Regions from separate parts of the Kitasatospora sp. NPDC086009 genome, predicted to be linked through region 2. Evidence: riboswitches for the same ligand, from Rfam matches in the RefSeq annotation. Region 2 holds a riboswitch; each other region holds the start of a gene.
The links. A riboswitch is a leader RNA that binds a small molecule or an ion and turns the genes downstream of it on or off. The one in region 2 is predicted to bind cobalamin.
Positions count from the first base shown of each region.

Region 1: linked by a shared signal. The riboswitch ahead of metE (5-methyltetrahydropteroyltriglutamate--homocysteine S-methyltransferase) and the one ahead of ACIF6L_RS17685 (ribonucleoside-diphosphate reductase subunit alpha) in region 2 are both predicted to bind cobalamin.
Region 3: linked by a shared signal. The riboswitch ahead of ACIF6L_RS28175 (HoxN/HupN/NixA family nickel/cobalt transporter) and the one ahead of ACIF6L_RS17685 (ribonucleoside-diphosphate reductase subunit alpha) in region 2 are both predicted to bind cobalamin.
Region 4: linked by a shared signal. The riboswitch ahead of ACIF6L_RS22735 (cobalamin biosynthesis protein) and the one ahead of ACIF6L_RS17685 (ribonucleoside-diphosphate reductase subunit alpha) in region 2 are both predicted to bind cobalamin.

Region 1 is NZ_JBITSA010000014.1:226,866-230,392, reverse strand. It holds gene metE (5-methyltetrahydropteroyltriglutamate--homocysteine S-methyltransferase) at 1-1,829, opposite strand, end outside; cobalamin riboswitch at 1,988-2,141, opposite strand; gene ACIF6L_RS28790 (hypothetical protein) at 2,234-2,389, shown strand; gene cobF (precorrin-6A synthase (deacetylating)) at 2,541-3,299, shown strand; gene ACIF6L_RS28780 (CopD family protein) at 3,262-3,527, opposite strand, start outside.
Region 2 is NZ_JBITSA010000006.1:254,582-258,108, forward strand. It holds gene ACIF6L_RS17685 (ribonucleoside-diphosphate reductase subunit alpha) at 1-1,687, opposite strand, end outside; cobalamin riboswitch at 1,876-2,016, opposite strand; gene ACIF6L_RS17690 (hypothetical protein) at 2,387-3,527, shown strand, end outside.
Region 3 is NZ_JBITSA010000014.1:102,841-106,367, forward strand. It holds gene ACIF6L_RS28160 (RNA polymerase sigma factor) at 99-617, shown strand; gene ACIF6L_RS28165 (SRPBCC family protein) at 614-1,093, shown strand; partial or broken gene ACIF6L_RS28170 (ArsR/SmtB family transcription factor) at 1,275-1,613, opposite strand; cobalamin riboswitch at 1,695-1,887, shown strand; gene ACIF6L_RS28175 (HoxN/HupN/NixA family nickel/cobalt transporter) at 1,920-3,092, shown strand; gene rpmG (50S ribosomal protein L33) at 3,206-3,370, opposite strand.
Region 4 is NZ_JBITSA010000009.1:241,918-245,444, forward strand. It holds gene ACIF6L_RS22730 (cobyric acid synthase) at 1-434, opposite strand, end outside; gene ACIF6L_RS22735 (cobalamin biosynthesis protein) at 431-1,402, opposite strand; cobalamin riboswitch at 1,496-1,688, opposite strand; gene ACIF6L_RS22740 (transcriptional regulator) at 1,901-2,614, shown strand; gene ACIF6L_RS22745 (alpha/beta hydrolase) at 2,937-3,527, shown strand, end outside.

The DNA.
Region 1 (3,527 bases), on a different contig from region 2:
TGGATGACGGCGGCGCCGGCGGCCTCCAGGTCGGTGACCTCGTCGCGCAGGGCGAGCGCGACCTGCCGGGCGGTGTCGCCGGCCGGCTGGTCGTCCCGGACGAAGGACCAGGCGAGCATGGTCACCGGTCCGGTGAGCATGCCCTTGACCGGACGGTCCGTCAGATCGGCCGCGTAGCGGTACCAGTCCACGGTCATCGGGTGCGGGCGGGAGATGTCCCCGGCCAGCACCGGCGGCCGGACGTAGCGGGTGCCGTAGGACTGCACCCAGCCGTGCCGGGTGGCCAGGTAGCCGGTCAGCTGCTCGGCGAAGTACTGCACCATGTCGTTGCGTTCGGGCTCGCCGTGGACGAGCACGTCGAGGCCGGCCTTCTCCTGGTAGGCGATCACCTCGCGGACCTCGGCCCGCATCCGGTCCCGGTAGGTGCCGTCGTCGATGCGGCCGGCGCGCAGGTCGGCGCGGGCGGTGCGCAGTTCGGTGGTCTGCGGGAAGGAGCCGATGGTGGTGGTCGGCAGCAGCGGCAGACCGAGCCGGGCCCGCTGCGCCTCGGCGCGCTCGGGGTAGGCCGGGGCGCGGCGGGCGTCCTCGGGGGCGGTGGCGGCGACCCGGGCCCGGACGGCCGGGTCGCGGGTCAGCGCCGAGCCGGCACGGGAGGCCAGGTCGGCCCGGTTGGCGGCCAGTTGGGCCGCGATGGTATCGGTGCCGTGGGCCAGGCCGCGGGCCAGGGTGGCGACCTCGGTGGTCTTCTGACGGGCGAAGGCGAGCCAGCGGGCGACCTGCGGGTCGAGGTCGCGCTCCAGGTCGGCGTCGAGCGGGACGTGCAGCAGCGAGCAGGACGGTGCGACGTCGACCCGGTCGGCCAGGCCGAGCAGCGTGCCGAGGGTGGCGAGGGACTTCTCCAGGTTGTTGATCCAGATGTTGCGGCCGTCCACCACGCCCGCGACCAGGCGCTTGCCGGGCACTCCGCCGACGGCGGCGAGGTCGTCGAGGTTGGCGGCGCCGGGGCCGGTGAAGTCCAGGCCGATGCCCTCGATCGGGGCCTTGGCCAGGACGGGCAGGGCCTCGCCGAGCCGGTCGAAGTAGCTGGTGACCAGCAGTCGCGGGCGGTCGGTGAGCGCACCGAGCTCGCGGTAGACGCGGGTGGCGGCGTTCAGTTCGGCCGGGGTGCGGTCCTGGACGAGCGCGGGCTCGTCCAGCTGGACCCAGTCGGCGCCGGCGGCCCGCAGGTCGGCGAGGAGTTCCGCGTAGACGGGCAGCAGCCGGTCCAGCAGGGTGACCGGCCGGAAGTCGGCGGCCACGCCGGGGGCGGGCTTGGCGAGCAGCAGGTAGGTCAGCGGTCCGACCAGCACGGGCCGGGGGCGGTGGCCGAGGCCGAGCGCCTCACGCAGTTCGGAGACCGGCTTGGCGGAGTTCGCGGCGAAGACCGTGTCCGGGCCCAACTCCGGTACGAGGTAGTGGTAGTTGGTGTCGAACCACTTGGTCATCTCCAGCGGTGCGACATCCTGGGTGCCGCGCGCCATGGCGAAGTAGCCGTCCAGCGGGTCGGTGTCGACGGCGGCGCGGTGGCGGGCCGGGATCGCGCCGACCGCGACCGTGGTGTCCAGGACGTGGTCGTAGAGCGAGAAGTCGCCGGTGGGGACTTCGGTGATGCCCGCGTCCGCCAGCTGCCGCCAGTTGGCGCGGCGCAGGACGGCGGCGGTGGCGTGCAGGGCGGCGGCGTCGACGCGGCCCGCCCAGTACCCCTCGACGGCCTTCTTCAGCTCCCGGTCGGCACCCTGCCTCGGGTAGCCGTACACGGTGGCCTGCGGGGTGGTGGAACTCGGTGACACGGAACTCTCCTTCGCGAGTCGCGCTGCGATCCCGGGAGAGCACGACGGCGTGGAGGTACGGCAGTGGGGGCAGGGCACCGGGGTGGGCCCGCCCGCTCCGCCGACCCGCCCTCGAGGTCACCGAGATCACCGCGTGCGGGGTGCACGCGGGCAGTGGCAGGTCTTCGGACTCGCGGGCACGTCCGCCTGGCTTCCAGGCCGGACACCTACTGGCCGTCGCTTCCCGGGCCCGGCTGGGCCCAGTGCATGTGACGGCGGTCGTTCCCACTCACCGCTGCGGGGCAGTCCCGGATTCCCACCGGGTTCCCTCTTGCGACGCCGTGGCTGGAGGACACGGCGAACCGACTGCACCGCCCACCCTAGGCCCATCGCCGGCGGCGCGTCAGTGATTGTCCGGATCGCGGATGGCCGGACGGCCCCGGCGGCCCCCGGCCGCCCGGGCAGTTCAGGTGGTGGTCGAGGACGAGCGCGTCAAGAAGGACGTGCTGGTCACCCCGGCCAAGGTGCTCGCCGCCGCGCACGCCGTGCCGGCTACCCCCAACGGCGGAGTCAGAACATGACGGGCCGTCATGGCGACGGCCGAAAGGCCGGGTCAGGGGCACGCGCATGACGTCACAGCGCCGCCGGACCGGTCCTCCGCGGCCCACCCGGCCGTTCGCCCGGGACCGGCCCCGCCCGGCGGACGGGCAGCCGCACGGCACAATCACTGTCATGCGGCACATCTTCCTCATCGGCATCGGGGCGGGCGATCCCGACCACCTCACCCTGCAGGCGGTCAAGGCCCTCGCCCGCACCGACGTCTTCTTCATCCTCGACAAGAACGAGGAACGGCAGGACCTCATCCGGCTGCGCCGGCAGCTGCTGACCGAGCACGGCCGCCCGGGCCACCGCGTCATCGAGGTCGCGGACGCCGAGCGGGACCGCGCCACCCCGGCGTACACCGCGGCCGTGGACGACTGGCGCACCCGCCGGGCCGACCTGGTCGAGCGGCTGGTCGCCGAACACCTCGGCCCGGAGGAGACCGGCGCGTTCCTGGTCTGGGGCGACCCGAGCCTCTACGACAGCGTCATCGCCGTGATCGACGAGGTCCTGGCCCGCGGCGGCACCACCTTCGGGTACGAGGTGGTCCCGGGCATCAGCAGCGTCTCGGCGCTCGCCGCCCGGCACCGCACCACCCTGACCCGGGTCGGCCGCCCGCTGCAGATCACCACCGGCCGCCGTCTCGCCGAGGGCTTCCCCGAGCAGGTGGACGACGTGGTGGTGATGCTGGACGGGCGGGCCGCGTTCACCGGGATCGACCCCGAGGGGCTGGAGATCTTCTACGGCGCCTACCTGGGCACCCCGGACGAGATCCTCGTCGCCGGCCCCCTCGCCGAAACCGCCCCCCGGATCCGCGCGCTCCGCGACGAGGCCCGCGAACGCAAGGGCTGGATCATGGACACCTACCTCCTCCGCCGCTCCGGGAGCTGACCCACACCCGCCCCCGGGCCGACCGGCCCGGGGCCCGGGCGATCCGGGGCATCAGCCGGAACTGGTTGAAGGCGCCCGCGGTGACCGGGCCGACGACCAGCAGGATCTCGACCAGCAGGGCGGTGCCGTAGCCGGTGGTCCAGAGCGGGGAGACCGCGCCGACGTGCTTCCGGCCGAGCCAGAGGCCGGCGACGGTGACCGCGCCGACGCAGATCATCGCGACCGGAC
Region 2 (3,527 bases):
GGCCCAGCTGCTCGGCCAGGTCGGCGGAACGCTCGTACGCGGTGAGCATGATGCGCTCGGCGATGAGGGTGGAGAGGGCCTTCGCCTCGGCGGAGTCGAAGTCCAGGCGGAGCTGGAAGAAGACGTCCTGGAGGCCCATCACGCCGAGGCCGACCGGGCGCCAGCGCGAGTTGGACGCGCCGGCCTCGGGGGTCGGGTAGAAGTTGATGTCCACCACGCGGTCGAGGAAGGTGACGGCGGTGCGGACGGTGGCGTCCAGGCGGTCCCAGTCCATCGCGTTCAGCAGGTCGGCGGCGGTGGCACCGGGGGCGACGTGGGCGCCGAGGTTGACCGAGCCGAGGTTGCAGACGGCGGTCTCGGAGTCGTCCGTGACCTCCAGGATCTCGGTGCAGAGGTTGGAGCTGTGCACCGTGCGGCCCGGCAGCGCGGTCTGGTTGGCGGCGCGGTTGGAGGCGTCCTTGAAGGTCATCCAGCCGTTGCCGGTCTGCGCCAGGGTGCGCATCATCCGGGAGTAGAGGGTCTGCGCCGGGATGGTGCGGACGGCCTTGCCGGCCTGCTCGGCCTTCAGGTACGCCTCGTCGAACTCGGCGCCCCAGAGGTCGACCAGCTCGGGCACGTCGGCGGGGGAGAACAGCGACCAGTCGGCGTTCGCGTTGACGCGGCGCATGAACTCGTCCGGGATCCAGTGCGCCAGGTTGAGGTTGTGGGTGCGGCGCGCCTCCTCACCGGTGTTGTCGCGCAGCTCCAGGAACTCCTCGATGTCCGCGTGCCAGGTCTCCAGGTAGACGCAGGCCGCGCCCTTGCGGCGGCCGCCCTGGTTGACCGCGGCGACCGAGGAGTCGAGGGTGCGCAGGAACGGGACGATGCCGTTGGACTTGCCGTTGGTGCCCCGGATCAGGCTGCCGCGCGAGCGGATCCGCGAGTAGGACAGGCCGATGCCGCCGGCGTGCTTGGAGAGGCGGGCGATCTGGGCATACCGGGAGTAGATCGAGTCCAGGTTGTCCAGCGGCGAGTCCAGCAGGTAGCAGCTCGACATCTGCGGGTGCTTGGTGCCGGAGTTGAAGAGCGTCGGCGAGGAGGTCAGGTACTCCAGCCGGCTCATCAGGCCGTACAGCTCGGAGACCTCGCGCACCGACTGCTCGTTGTCGCCGACCGCCAGACCACAGGCGACGCGGAGCAGGAACTGCTGCGGGGTCTCGACGACCTTGCGGGTGATCGGGTGGCGCAGCAGGTACCGGGACTGCACGGTGCGCAGGCCGAAGTACTCGAAGCGGCCGTCGCCCTCGGGGTCGATCAGCGCGTTCAGGGCGGTGGCGTGCTTGGCGACGAAGTCGGCGGTGGAGTCGCCGATCAGGCCCTCGGCGTGGCCGACCGCGATCGAGTCCGAGAAGGTGACCGAACCCTGGCTCACCGCCTCGTCGACGATCTCCAGCGCGAGCAGTCGCGCGGCGAGCTTCGAGTACTGCGGGTCCTCGGCGATCATCGACGCTGCGGCGTCCACGGCCAGCCCGCGCAGCTCGGCGAAGTCCGAGCCGGCGTGGCGGCCGCGCAGCGCGGCGGCGGCGACATGGCCGGGGTCCACCTGGGGGAGGTCGGCGCTGCGGTCGGTCAGCAGCCGGAGCAGTGCGCCACCGGGGTCGGACACCGTCGGGTCGACGGGGGCGGAGCTGGAACCCTGGGCGGGCAGGGTGACTGAGGCAGCGGTGGTCAAGGCGCTCTCTCCTGGCGGCGATCGGCGTCGGCGGTGGCTCGGGCCGGACCGTTCGGGGCAGGGGAGCACGGCGCGCCGGCCCGGAGGCGGCGCGCGACGGTGGCATCCCCGGCCCGCCCGCGAGGCCCGGAAGTGGTGCTGGTGCGAAAGGCCTCTGCGGGGAGGCCAGGCGGCACGCCGTCGGCAGGTATTCGGACTCGCGGGCTCTGTCGGAGCCGCCCGCACACCGCTGCGGGGCAGTCCCGGACTCGCACCGGGTTCCCCTGCGTCGACAGCAGGGATGAGCATACATCTAGTGGTGTCCGCTCGATGCGACCCCACATGTTGTGCGGCGTCGCGTGTCGACGTGATCGCAGGTGGTACCGGCAAGAGGCCTTTCCCGGGCTGTTCCGGGGCCGTTCCGGGGCTGCGGCCGGCCCCCGGCCGCCCGCCGCGGGGGCCGGCGCCGGGGGCCGCCGCAGGGTCGTTCCAGGGCCTTCGCGGACCGCGGCGCAGGGCGTCGCCGGGACTGCCCGGGGCCCGGCCGGTGTTCGGATTCGGAAACGGATCGGCCACCGGGCAGGCCCGCCGTCAGGGGCATGCCCTACGATCTCGGCTCATGAGGGAGCGGAGCCAGCGGGTCGTCGACACCGACGTGATTCGCGGAGCGGCCGCCGAAGGCAGTGAGGGGGGCGCATGAGCGACGGAACGGGCACGCCCGGGGAGTGGAGCGGCCGACCCGGCTCGCCGGGGCAGCAGCCGCCCCCTCCCGCCGGGCCGGGTGGCGCGCAGAACCAGCAGCCGGGCACGCCCGGACAGCCGCCGCAGGGCCCGCCGCCCGCGCCGTACCCCGGCGCGCCGCAGCCGGTGCCGCCGGCCCCGGGCGGGTTCGGTCCGCCGCCCGCCTCGTACGGGCCGCCGGTGCCCGCGCCGCAGCCGGTCCAGCCGCCGGTGCCGTCCGTGCCGCAGCCGCCGCAGCAGGTCCAGCCGCCCGTGCCGCAGCCGGTCCCGCAGCCGGTCCCGCAGCAGCCGGCGCCGGTGCAGCCGCAGCCCCAGCCCCCGGTGCAGCCGCAGCATGTCCAGCCGCAGCCGCAGCCGCAGCCGCAGCAGCACCAGTGGCAGCCGCAGCCCCAGCAGCCCCAGCACCCGCACCCCCAGCCCCTGCCGCAGCACGCCGAGCCGGACTGGGCCGCCCTCGCGGACCGGAACGAGGCGGAGGCCAAGCGCAAGGGCCGGACGCGGATCATCGGCGGCGTGGTCGCCCTCCTGGTGGTCGGCGGCCTGGTCGCCGGCGGCCTGCTGTTCCTGAACAAGGGCGACGACAAGAAGCCGGTCGCGGATCCCACCGGCGCCGCCACGGCGGCCACCCAGCCGCCGGCGCCCACGGCGTCCGGCAAGGCGTCCCCGACGGCCACCCCGAGCGCCACGCCCGAGGACCCGTCGAAGCCGCTCTGGGAGGCGACCACCGACCCGGCTCCGCAGGACGCGGCGGCGCTCTTCTCGGCGCTCACCGTGACGGTCAACGGCGCCACCTGGAACCGCACCGTGGTTTCGCTCGACTCGCCCTGCTGGGACGGCAACTCCACGGTCGGCGGCCTCGGCAAGGTCCTCGGTGACCAGGGCTGCCGCCAGGTGCTCCGGGCCACCTACGTCTCCGGCGACAGCGCGGTGACGGTCGGCGTCGCGGTCTTCGACCACAAGCAGCAGGCCGAGACCGCGGTGAAGAACTACGTCGGCCACCTCAAGGGCGCCGCGGCCCCCGGCTCGCCGGCGTTCTGCACCACCCCCGGCTGCACCAACACCAAGGGCACCCTGGGCCGGTACGGCTTCTTCACCG
Region 3 (3,527 bases), on a different contig from region 2:
AGCGGCCCACCCGGCCGGAGGTTCCCGTGACGAGCGTCACAGTGGGAAGTTGGGGGAGGGAGGGAACGTCCGGCCGGTCCGGCGCCTCTGATGCGGGTGTGGATGGTCCCGACACCCGAACCGCCGACCGGCTCGCCGGCCTGGTCCGTGCCGCCCAGCGAGGCGACCAACTGGCCGTCAGCGAGCTGCTGGAGCTGGTCGCGCCCTACGTCCGCCGGCTCTGCGGTCCGATCGCGCTGGACGACGGCCCCGACGCGACGCAGGAGGCGCTGATCGCCGTCTTCCGCAAGCTGGGCCAGCTCCAGGACCCGGCCGCGCTGTTCGGCTGGGTCCGCTCGATCGCCGTGCGGGAGGCCGTCCGGCACGTCCGGCGGGTCGCCCGCTGCGTCCCGGCCGACCTCTCCGAGCTGCCCCGCCCCGGCGACCCGCAGCTGGCCACCGACATCCAGGACGTCCTCGCCCGGCTGACGCCGGAGCACCGCGCCGTGCTGGTGCTGCGCGACCTGGAGGGGCTCGACGAGCGGTCCACCGCAGAACTGCTGGGCGTGGCACCCGGCACCGTGAAGTCCCGGCTCTCCCGGGCCCGGCTCGGCTTTCGAAGGGCGTGGCAGCAGTGAGCGCACCGACCCCCTGGCCGACGGCGGCCTTCGACCCGGTCCGCCGGCTGCATGTGATCGCCGCCGTCACCCCCGGCGCCGCCGTCCGGGAGGCGCTGATCGACGCGCCGTTCGAGCGGGTCTGGGCGGCCGCGGCCGACCTGGAGGAGGGGCTCCCGCGCTGGCTGCCGGACATCCGGTCGGTCCGCGTGGCCGGGAGCCCGGCGGACGGTCGCACCGAGGCGCTGGTGACCGGCCACACCCGGCTGCGGGCCCGTTTCGACGTCGAGCTGACGCCCGGGTGGTGCCTGATGCGCAGCCGCTTCCTGCTGGGCGGGATGGCGGCCCGCGCCGAGGCCGGAGGCACCCGCTTCGCCTTCCTCGGCGCGTTCCGGCTCCCCGGCGCGGGTCTGCTCGACCGGGCCCTGCGGCCCGCGACGGACCCGCTGGCCCGGCGCTCGCTGGAGCGCTTCGAACGGCTGGTGCGGGAGGGGTGAGGCGGGCCCCGGGCGCGACGGCCCGGGGCGCCGGGTCGGTGTTCCGCGGGCGCAGCCGGTCAGCCGGGAGCCGGTCAGCCGGTCAGCCGGTCGCGGCGGCCCGGGGTGCGGAGGGCTCGCCGCCGGTGGCGTCGCTCCCGGTGGCGGGCTCGCCGTGCTCGTGGTGGTCCGCGGCGGCGCATTCGTCGAGGAGGGGGCGCAGGGCCTCGTCCACGAGCCGGTAGCGCACCACGCGGCCGTCCTTGTCGCCGGTGACCACACCCGCGGTGCGCAGCAGCCGCAGCGCCTGCGAGACGGCCGGGTCGCGCATGCCGGTGGCGACCGCCAGGTCGGTGACGGCGAGCGGCCCGGCCCGGTGCAGGGCGAGCAGCAGGGCGAGCCGCCCCGGGTCGGCGAGCAGCGAGAACCGCTCGGCCCAGGACCGGACGTGCCCGGGGTCGCCGATCGCGGCGATGGCCTCGCAGACCCGGTGCCCGTCGATGGTGCGGTGGCCCGCGCGGTCGGCCGGTACGAGATGCATGCGGACATTGTTGCAGCCCGTGGCTGTGATCCTGGACACCTGCGCAGGTGCGCAGCCTTGCAAGGGTGAGGTGCGGCCCCCTACGGTGTTGCCCGCCGTGGTGTTCGGGAAGACCGGTGACGGACCCTCAGGGTCCGGAGTCCGGAGCGGCCCTCGCCACTGTGATCGGGGGAGTCGTCCGTATCCACGACGCCACTGGGCGCCTCGCGCGCCTGGGAAGGCGGATCCGGAAGCCCCGTCAGCCAGGAGACCGGCCACGGCATCTCACGAACGTCTTTCCACGAGGTGCTGGAGCGTGATCCGAAGATGACCCTGCCCGAAACCGCCGCTGTTCCCGCGGCGTCCTCCGCCCTGCCGAGCTTCCGCTGGCGGCGCGAGGACACCCTCCGCACGGCCGGGTTGATGGGGGTGATCCTGGCCATGCACGTGGTGGCGTTCGGGACGCTGATCTTCCTGGTCGCCCCGGAGAAGTACGAGGTCGGTACCCAGGTCTTCGGGGTGGGCCTGGGCATCACCGCCTACACCCTCGGCATGCGGCACGCCTTCGACGCCGACCACATCGCGGTGATCGACAACACCACCCGCAAGCTCATGGCGGACGGCAAGCGGCCCGTCTCGGTGGGCTTCTGGTTCGCGCTCGGCCACTCCTCGATGGTGGTCCTGATGGCCGCCCTGGTGGCGGGCGGCGCCCAGCTGGCCAGCACGCTGATGGACGACGAGTCCACCACGCACCAGTGGCTCGGTGTGGTCGGCACTTCCGCGTCCGGTGTCTTCCTCTACCTGATCGGCGCGCTCAACCTGGCGGCGCTGTTCGGCATCCTCAAGGTGTTCCGGTCGATGAAGGCCGGTCGGTTCGACGAGGCGGAGCTGGAGGAGCACCTCAACTCGCGCGGTCTGATGGCCCGGGTGCTGAACCGGGCGACCCGCTCGATCACGCGGCCCGGCCAGATGTTCCCGGTCGGCATGGTGCTCGGCCTCGGCTTCGATACGGCGACCGAGGTGACCCTGATGGTGATGGCCGGCTCCGGCGCGGCCGCCGGGCTGCCCTGGTACGCGATCGTCTGCCTGCCGCTGCTGTTCGCGTCCGGGATGAGCCTGTTCGACACGCTGGACGGGACGTTCATGAACTTCGCGTACCAGTGGGCGTTCTCCAACCCGGTGCGCAAGGTGTACTACAACCTGACCATCACCGGGCTGTCGATCGCGGTGGCGTTCATCATCGGCACCATCGAGCTGGTCGCCGTGCTGCACGAGAAGCTGGACCTCACCGACCCGGTCAGCGGCTGGATCGCGGACATCTCGCTGGACAACGTCGGCTACGCGATCGTCGGGCTGTTCGTGGTGGTCTGGGGGGCGGCGATCGCCTACTGGCGCCTCGCCGGCGTCGAACAGCGCTGGAGCCCGAAGCCGGTGGTACCGGCCGACGGGGTGCCCGCCCAGGGGGCAGCGGCCGACGAGGCCGCCGGGGTCACCAAGTAGTCGGCCCCGACGGCCCGCGGCACCGCGGTGTCACGAGGCGGCGCCCACCCGGTCCGTTCGGGTGGGCGCCGCCTCGCCGTGGTCCGCGTGCCATGCCGGGCCCACGGGGGAGGTCAGCGCTCCTCGCGGAAGTCGACGTGTCGGCGCGCGACCGGGTCGTACTTGCGCAGCACCAGCCGGTCGGCGTCGGTGCGGCGGTTCTTGCGGGTCACATAGGTGAAGCCGGTCTCGGCCGTGGACCTGAGCTTGACGACGGGGCGCAGTTCGCTGCGGGCCATGGTTCTCCTCCTCCGAGGGGTGGGCGGTCGGGAAACGGCTTCCGCCGAAATGGAAGTCGTTTTCATGGGGTCCAACACGGCCTCCGCCCCGCCCATTCCCCGGCGGGCGGTGGAGGCGCTGGTCGGCCGCGCGATCGCGCACGCGCCGGGGCTCGTC
Region 4 (3,527 bases), on a different contig from region 2:
CGGTCCCGCAGGTTGATCTCGGCGGGCGATCCGGCGCCCTCGCAGACCACCACGTCGTAGCGCCGGCGCAGGTCGGCCAGGCACTCCAGCGCTCGCTCCAGCAGGACGGGCTTGCGGTCGCGGTAGTCCAGCGCGCCGACCTCGGCGACCGCCCGGCCGAGCAGCACCACCTGGCTGCGGCCGTCCGCGCCGGGCTTCAGCAGTACCGGGTTCATCGCCGCCTCGGGCTCCACCCGGGCCGCCTGGGCCTGCATCGCCTGGGCGCGGCCGATCTCGGCACCGTCGGCGGTGACGAAGGAGTTCAGCGACATGTTCTGCGCCTTGAACGGCGCCACGGCGACGCCCTGACGGGCCAGCCAGCGGCAGATGCCCGCGGTGACCACGCTCTTGCCGGCGTCCGAGGTCGTCCCGGCGACCAGCAGTGCGTTGCTCATGCGCTCCCCCTTCTCGTCCCCGCCTTGAGTGCCTGCACGACGGCGTGCCCGGCGACGGTCGTACCCAGTGCGAGCAGTCCCACCCGGCGGGAGAGCCGGCAGGCGCGCTCGATGTCGTCCACCGTCACCGGCCGCAGCTCGCCGCCCAGTACCGGCCGGTGCTCGACCCGGGCGCCGTACCGCAGGGTGCCGCCGAGCCGCACGCCGACGGCGCCGGCGAAGGCCGACTCGGCCTGGCCCGCGTTGGGGCTGGGGTGGGCGGAGCCGTCCCGGCGCCAGACCCGCCAGGCCGTCCGGGGCTCGGGCGCGGCGGCGACGGTCAGCAGCGCGGTCAGCCGCGCGCCCGGCCAGCCCGCCACGTCGTCCAGCCGCGCCGAGGCCCAGCCGAACCGGGCGTGGCGCGGCGAGCGGTGGCCGACCATCGCGTCCAGGGTGTTGACCGCGCGGAACGCCAGCAGCCCGGGCGTGCCCGCGAGGGCGCCCCAGACGAGTGCGTTGACCACGGCGTCGGCGGTGTTCTCGGCGACCGACTCGACCACCGCGCGGGCGATCTGCCCCTCGTCGAGGGCGCTCGGGTCCCGCCCGCACAGGTGCGGCAGCCGCTGCCGCGCCGCCGCGAGGTCGTGCGCGGCGAGCGAGCGTCCGATCGTGCGGGCCTCGCGGGTGAGCGAGGTGCCGCCGAGCACCGTCCAGGTCGCGGCGGCGGCCAGCGCGGCCCGCCCGAGCGGCCGGCGGCCCAGGGTGCGGTCGGCCGCCAGCGCGCCGGCCGCGACGGTGCCCACGCAGAGCGCCGTGAAAGCCGTTCCGACGGCGCGGTCGTCCCGCCAGATCCGCCGCTCCAGCCGGCCGGCCGCGCCGCCGAAGACGGCCACCGGGTGGCCGCGGCGCGGGTCGGCGAAGCGGGCGTCGGCGAGGTACCCGGCCGCGGCCCCCAGGGCGAAGGCGGCGGCGCGGGTCAGCGGGCGCACGGTGGACAGCAGAGGGCTCGGAAGGTCGGGGCAGCCTGCATCGCGTGCGTGTCCTCACTCAGGGTCCGCGCCCTGGATCGACGTACCGGGGGCGAGAGTCTCCTGGCTTCCGGGTCGAACGCACCCCCGGGCCCGGCGGCGGCTTCTGACGGCCCGCCGCGATGGGCCCCCTCCGGCGCCGTGGCCGGCGGAGGAGGGACTCCGAGTGTGCTCCCCGGTGACAGTGGCGGGACCGCGCCGGACTCGCACCGGCTTCCTCTGCATGCCTCCGTTTGGCTGAAGGATCCCATCACGCGGCCGAACCGTGCGTCAACCAAGGTCACGGAGGGGTTGGTCACAGCGGAGCCGGACCGCCCGACGCCGTCGCTACCTCCGATCGGCACCCCCCGCAGGGGCATGACAGCCTGTGCGATCGTCCAGTCGCCCGGAGGAGCCTCCGGGCCCGCTTCGTGTGTTCGGCGGCTGGGGGGCGGCCGGACCGCCCCCTACCGTCGGGCCATGCGACGCAGACAGCCACCCGCCGTGCCCCCGGTGCCCTTCTCGCCCGCGGCCGCCCGCGCGCACCGCGCCGGCCTCGGGCTGACCCCCGAGCAGGTGGTCGAGGGCATGGCCGCGCACGGCGTCCGGCTGCTGCCCTCCCACGTGCTCGGCTGGGAGAGCGGCGAGCTGCGCCCCGCCGAGGACGAGTTCATCGCCCTGGCCCGGGCGCTCTGGTGCCCGCCGGCCCAGCTGATGGGCGTCCGCCCGGCCCGGCTGCGGGACTTCCGGGTCGCCCGGGAGCTCAACCAGGAGAGCGCGGCCCACCGGATCGGCCTCGCACTGGACCGGTACCAGCGGGCCGAGGCGACCGGTCAGTGGGACGGCGACCAGGAGCAGACCCACGCGCTGGCCCAGGTGCTCGGCACGACCCTGCGCGAGCTGGTCGCGGTGACCGGCCGGGCGCAGGAGCTGGACCGGCGGCTGCGGCAGTGCGTGGACGGCCGCTGGCAGGCGCAGCTCCGGCCGATCGGCCGGATCGTGCCGGTGCACGAGGTCGACCTCACCGCCGTGCTGACGGCGCTGCAGAACGAGTACCAGGTCACCTCCCATTGGGGCGCCGGCAGCTGGGGCTCCCCGGCCCCGGCGGCGGACACCCGCGCGGCGGCGGCCCGGCCGCTCGGCGAGCGGTTCTGGGAGCTGCTGGAGCGCCTGGAGACCGAGATCCCGGTCTGACGGGCCGCTACCGCGCCGCCCCCGCGCGGCGCCTCCCCCTCCCTGCCCTCTCCCTCCCTGCCCTCTCCCTCTGCCGCTTCCCGCGCCGCCGTGACCAGAGGGCCGAGAACCGCGCCGTCGCTTCTCGCAGCCGCTTCCCGTGTCGCGGTGACCCGGCCGAGACCCGCGCCGCGGTGACCCGGCCGAGACCCGCGCCGCGGTGACCCGGCCAAGACCCGTGCCGCCGTGACCCGGACGGCCGCGTCCGGTGGCCGGGTGGCGCCCCCGCGAGTGGACTGGTGGGCAGACTGCCCAGTCCGCGACCAACAGAGCGGGGAGCGATATGCGTTGGGGAACCGCAGCCGCCGTGGCGGCCGCCGCCGTCGGCACCGGGGCCGCCGTCCTGCTGATCGGCCGGAGGGCCTCCGAGCGGATGGTCCGCCCGGCGGTCGGCCGGGAGCGGGCCGCCGGCCCCGTCGTGGTGCTGACCCTCGCCGCCGGACGGGCCACCTTCACCCGCAGCGCCGAGAGCGCCCGCCCCGGCCGCTGGGCCGTCGAGTGGGGCGACGGAGGCCACGCGGTGGTCGGCGAGATCCTGCACGCCGACGAGCGGGGCGTCACCCGCCGGCTGGTCCGCGCCGACCGCGGCACCCTGGCCCCCGGTACCGCGGTCCGCTTCACGCCCCGCGTCCACCTCGGCGACCCGACCAGCGCCCTCGGCCTGCCGTACACCGAGACCGCCGTCCAGGGCGAGCTGGGCGCGCTACCCGCCTGGCGGCTGGACGGCAAGCGGGGCACCTGGGTGATCCTGGTGCACGGCCCCGGCGCCGACCGGCAGCAGACCCTGCCGGTGATGCCCGTCCTGCACCGGCTCGCGCTGCCCGTCCTGGCCGTCACCTACCGCGGCGACGAGGGCGCGCCGGCCTCCCCGGAC